2 regions of the Micromonospora sp. NBC_00330 genome follow, and region 1 is predicted to be linked to the other one. Evidence: riboswitches for the same ligand, from Rfam matches in the RefSeq annotation. Region 1 holds a riboswitch; the other holds the start of a gene.
The links. Region 1 has a riboswitch for ZMP and ZTP ahead of OG598_RS19040 (bifunctional 5,10-methylenetetrahydrofolate dehydrogenase/5,10-methenyltetrahydrofolate cyclohydrolase). Riboswitches for the same ligand answer to the same signal wherever they lie in the genome.

Region 1 (2,464 bases):
ATGCTCTCGTCTCCATAGACGGCGTCCTCGTCGGCCCCTTCGGGAAGAAACAGGTCGACCGGGTTCTCCCGGAGGTATCGCAGCAGCTCGTCCGGATCGGAGGGCAGGTCGCCGTGGTACGCGGGCGGTTGGAACGCGTCGAGTTCCTTCGTGGGATCGGCGGCATCGCCCATCCGGAGCACCTTCAACTCGCTCCACCCGTTCGGATCGCTCTCCGGTCGGTAGCGTCCCTGCGTGTACGCGACCCCGCCGGCCGACTGCCACAGTTGGTTCCGTGTGGTCTGGTAACGGCCGCTGTCCGGCAGGTCCCGGATCGTCACCAGGTTTTCCGTGAAGACGTACTGGTCGGGTCGGGCGGTGAGCTCCGGCTGCTGCCGGGCCGCGTCGGCCGCCAGATGGAAGATCTCCGACGCGCTGGCAGTCGGCGGCTGCTGGTCGCCCACCCTGATCGTCTGGACCACCAACGCACCGGCGGTCAGCGTCACTGCCAGCCCGAACGCTCCGACGAGGCGCCAACCGCGCAGGAACCGGGTACGTCGTCCGGCGGGACGAGCCGCCGACGCCGTCTCGGCCCGTTGGGTGACGTGTGCGGTCAGATCCCTGAGGAGCTGCTCCTCGAAACCCTGCGGCGACCGTTCGATCTCGTTCATCGTCATCTCCGTCTCCTCAGGCAAGGGTGGTGACCGGGCGGGCGAGCACGGCGCGGACGACGCGGCGGGCGCGATGAAGGCGGACCCGAGCGGCAACCGGTGACATTCCGAGCACTGTCGCCGCCTCGGCGACGGTGAGGCCGTCCACGGCGACGAGTTCGACGAGCGTCCGGGTGCCCTCGGGCAGCTCGCTCAGCGCCCGATGGGTGCGTCGGGCCGCCGACTCGGCGTCGATCCGCTCCTCGATGCGGGCGATGTCATCGGGGCCGAGGTCCCGTCGTCCGGCCAGCCGGCCGGTCACCCGCAGCCGTTGGGCCGCTCGACGCCGCTCGTCGCCGATGACGTTGCGGGCCACCCCGTACAGCCAGCCGATCTGGCTACCCCGCTCCGGCCGGTAGCCGGCCGCCGACTCGATCACCGCCAGGAACACGTCGGCGGTCAGGTCGGCGGCGAGGTGTGGGTCGTCCACCCGTCGTGCCACGAACCGACCCACCGCCTCCAGGTGCCGCCGGTAGAAGACCTCGAAGGCCACCGGATCGGCTCCGATGCCGGAAATGTCATCATCGGCTCGGCTCGGCTCATTCACAGGCCGTCCTCCCTCGTAGCCTTCACACCCCTTCTTCGTAAGGCGGAGCACGAGTGTTACCGCGCACGGTTCGCCAATTGGTCCAGTTGGGCAACCGCCCCGGTGATGCGGCATTATCGAAGCACCGGCGACTGGCGGCACGGGGATGGTGCAACCATCGGGGAGCCTCTCGCGGGCGTCGACCGCCTGGGCGCCTGCGTCGAGGAACCGTCATGACCACGACCAGCGAATCCGCACAACAGCACACCCCGTCCGGCCTGGCCCGGCTCCTGCCGGGTGCACCCGTCGCCGAAGCCGTCCTGGCCGAGACCGCCGCCGCAGCCGCCCGCCTCCGCAACCGCGGCATCACACCGAGCCTCGCCACCATCCTCGTCGGCGACGACGACGCCAGCGCCGGCTACATCGCCATCAAGCAGCGTCAGGCCGCCGCGCTCGGGTTCGCCTCCCCGCACGTGCACCTGCCGGCCACCGCCACCCAGGCCGAGCTGCACCAGGCCATTGCCCGCTTCAACAGCGATCCGGCCGTACACGGGCTGCTCGTGCAATACCCCGTGCCGGGGAATCTGGACTACGACGCGGCGTTGCAGACCATCGACCCGGACAAGGACGTCGACGGCATGCACCCACTGAACATGGGGCGTCTCGCCGTCGGCCTGCCCGGCCCGCTGCCGTGCACCCCCGCCGGCATCGAAGCCCTCCTGGCGTATTACGAGATCCCCGTCGCCGGTCGGGAGGTCGTCATCCTCGGTCGCGGCGCCACCCTGGGCCGCCCCCTGGCCATGCTGCTCGCCCAGAAGCGCCCGACCGCCAACGCCGCCGTCACAGTCGTCCACACCGGCGTGCCCGACTGGGCCCGCTACACCCGCCGCGCCGACATCCTCGTCGCCGCCGCCGGCGTACCCGGGATCGTGCAGCCTGAGCACGTCAAGCCCGGCGCGGTCGTCATCGGCGCCGGCGTCCGCTACGAAGGCCGGCGTCTCCTGCCGGACGTGGACGAAGCGTGCGCCGAGGTCGCCGGCGCGATCACGCCCCGGGTCGGCGGGGTCGGTCCGACCACCGTCGCGATGCTGTTCCGCAACGCCGTGCGCGCCGCCGAGCGAGCAAGCCAGTAGCCCAGTCGCCAAGATCACTTGATGCTGAGTAGTCAAGCCGATGGGCGGCCTGATCGGGACGACGAAGACCGCTGATCCTCGGCTGGCAGCCCACCGCGCAACACCCTGACGAGCGT
Region 2 (2,464 bases), 1.7 Mb from region 1:
TGCTCAAAGAGGACCACAAGGAAATGCGCCGCCTGTTCAAGGCCTTCCAGGACGCCGAGGAGGGGCCGGCGAGCCAGCGGCAGAAGTTGGTGGACCAGATCCTGGAGGCACTGACCGTGCACACCTACCTGGAGAACGAGGTGATGTATCCGGAGGTCCGCCGACTCCTGCCCGACCTGGAGGACGACATCCTCGAGTCGTACGAGGAACACCACGTCGCCGATGTGCTCTGCGCCGAGCTGGCCAGCATGGACGCCGACGACGAGCGGTTCAACGCCAAGACGACAGTGTTGATCGAGAACGTCACCCACCACGTCGAGGAGGAAGAGCAGGAGTGGTTCCCCAAGGTCCGCGACGCGCTGGGCCGCAAACAGCTCCAGGAGATCGGCGAGAAGATGATCGCGCTGCGCGCGGACGCGCCGCGTACCCCCACCGCGCCGAAGGCGATCAAGAAGGCGCTCGATGCGGTGACGGCCTGAGGCACCCGTTCACACCGAAGGGCCCGGCACGATGCCGGGCCCTTCGTCGTGCGCCACGGGTCAGCTGCCCGATCCCGGCTCGGCCATCCGGCGGTGCTGCTCGGACTTGAGCTTGTCCGGAATGATCTTGCCGGCGGCGGTCTGCACCTTGTTCATCAGCGAGCCGGCCGTGATCGTCTGATCACCCCTCATCATCGCCTCGAAGCCCTGCTCGGCGACCTTCGCCGGGTCGTCCTTCTTGCCCGAGCCCACCCGGGTGTCCTCCATGTCGGCCCGGTCGAAGAACTCCGTGTCGGTCGGCCCGGGCATCAGCGAGGTCACCGTGACACCGGTGTCCTTCAGCTCGTTGCGCAGCGCCTCGGCGAAGGACTGCACGAACGACTTCGACGCGTTGTAGACCGCCTGGAACGGCCCCGGCATGGTGGAGGCGATCGACGAGGTGAAGAGGACCCGGCCCGTGCCCCGCTCGACCATCCCGGGCAGCAGCCGCTTCGCCAGGTGCACCGTCGAGCGCACGTTGAGGTCGACGATCTCCAACTCGTCAGCGAGGTCGGTGCCGCCGACGAAGGCGCCACCGGCGCCCCGACCGGCGTTGAGCGCCAGCGCGTCCAGCGGCCGTCCGGTCGCGGTGACGGCGGACACCAGTTCCGTCACGCCCTGCTCGCGGGCCAGGTCGGCGCGGACCGACCAGATCTGCGGGCCGCCGTCGCGGCGCAGCTTCTGCGCGGCCGCCTCGATGCCGTCGTCCTCGGCCGCGATGACCAGGTCGAAGCCGTGCTCGACGAACTGCGCCGCCAGCTCGTACCCGATCCCGCTGGAGGCCCCGGTGACCAGGGCGAGCGGCCGGTCGGAGGTGGGTGTGGTCATGGTCTCGACTCCTTCTGTGCGAACCCTGGCCGCACCCGTGACGGTGCGGTGGTCTCCTACCGTGTGCCCCGCGACGCACCGCCCAATCACGTCGGCGGGGTCGCCTCCCGGAGGGTGGCCCGACCGGCCGGTTCCGGCCCGGTAGGATCCTCCCGGGCCGTTACTGGCGCGTGGGGATGGAGAACCATCGGGGAGCGGCCTCGTCACGTGGACGTTTGCCGAGCGCCTGGGCCTTCCCGCACGTCTGTTGGAGGTCGCATGTCCCGCAACGCCGAATCCACCGCATTCCGGAGTGCCCTTGAGGTGATCCGGGCTGTCGAGCCGCGGGTCGCCGACGCCATCGGCGCCGAGCTGACCGACCAGCGGGAGTCGCTCAAGCTGATCGCGAGCGAGAACTACGCCTCCCCGGCGACCCTGCTGGCCATGGGCAACTGGTTCAGCGACAAGTACGCCGAGGGCACCGTCGGCCGCCGCTTCTACGCCGGCTGCCAGAACGTCGACACCGTCGAGGCGCTGGCCGCCGAGCACGCCCGGGAGCTGTTCGGCGCCGCGCACGCGTACGTGCAGCCGCACTCGGGCATCGACGCCAACCTGGTCGCCTTCTGGGCCGTGCTGGCCGACCGGGTGGAGTCCCCCGCCCTGAAGAAGGCTCAGGTCCGCCAGGTCAACGACCTCACCGAGGCCGACTGGTTCGCGCTGCGCCGCGAGCTGGGCAACCAGCGGATGCTCGGCATGTCGCTGGACGCCGGCGGCCACCTCACCCACGGTTTCCGGCCGAACATCTCCGGCAAGATGTTCGACCAGCGCAGCTACGGCACCGACCCGGCGACCGGCCTGATCGACTACGACCGGGTGGCCGAGGCCGCCCGTGAGTTCAAGCCGCTGATCCTGGTCGGCGGCTACTCGGCGTACCCCCGGAAGGTGAACTTCCGGATCCTGCGCGAGATCGCCGACTCGGTCGGCGCCACCTTCATGGTCGACATGGCGCACTTCGCGGGCCTGGTGGCCGGCAAGGTGTTCACCGGCGACTTCGACCCGGTGCCGCACGCGCACATCGTCACGACCACCACGCACAAGTCGTTGCGCGGCCCGCGCGGCGGCATGGTGCTCTGCCAGCC

Region 2: linked by a shared signal. The riboswitch ahead of OG598_RS11005 (glycine hydroxymethyltransferase) and the one ahead of OG598_RS19040 (bifunctional 5,10-methylenetetrahydrofolate dehydrogenase/5,10-methenyltetrahydrofolate cyclohydrolase) in region 1 are both predicted to bind ZMP and ZTP.

What each region holds. Positions count from the first base shown of each region.
Region 1 covers NZ_CP108012.1:4,227,624-4,230,087, forward strand. The annotation lists gene OG598_RS19030 (CU044_5270 family protein) at 1-656, opposite strand, end outside; gene OG598_RS19035 (RNA polymerase sigma factor) at 667-1,236, opposite strand; ZMP/ZTP riboswitch at 1,354-1,435, shown strand; gene OG598_RS19040 (bifunctional 5,10-methylenetetrahydrofolate dehydrogenase/5,10-methenyltetrahydrofolate cyclohydrolase) at 1,449-2,348, shown strand.
Region 2 covers NZ_CP108012.1:2,485,544-2,488,007, forward strand. The annotation lists gene OG598_RS10995 (hemerythrin domain-containing protein) at 1-479, shown strand, start outside; gene OG598_RS11000 (SDR family NAD(P)-dependent oxidoreductase) at 540-1,346, opposite strand; ZMP/ZTP riboswitch at 1,496-1,585, shown strand; gene OG598_RS11005 (glycine hydroxymethyltransferase) at 1,605-2,464, shown strand, end outside.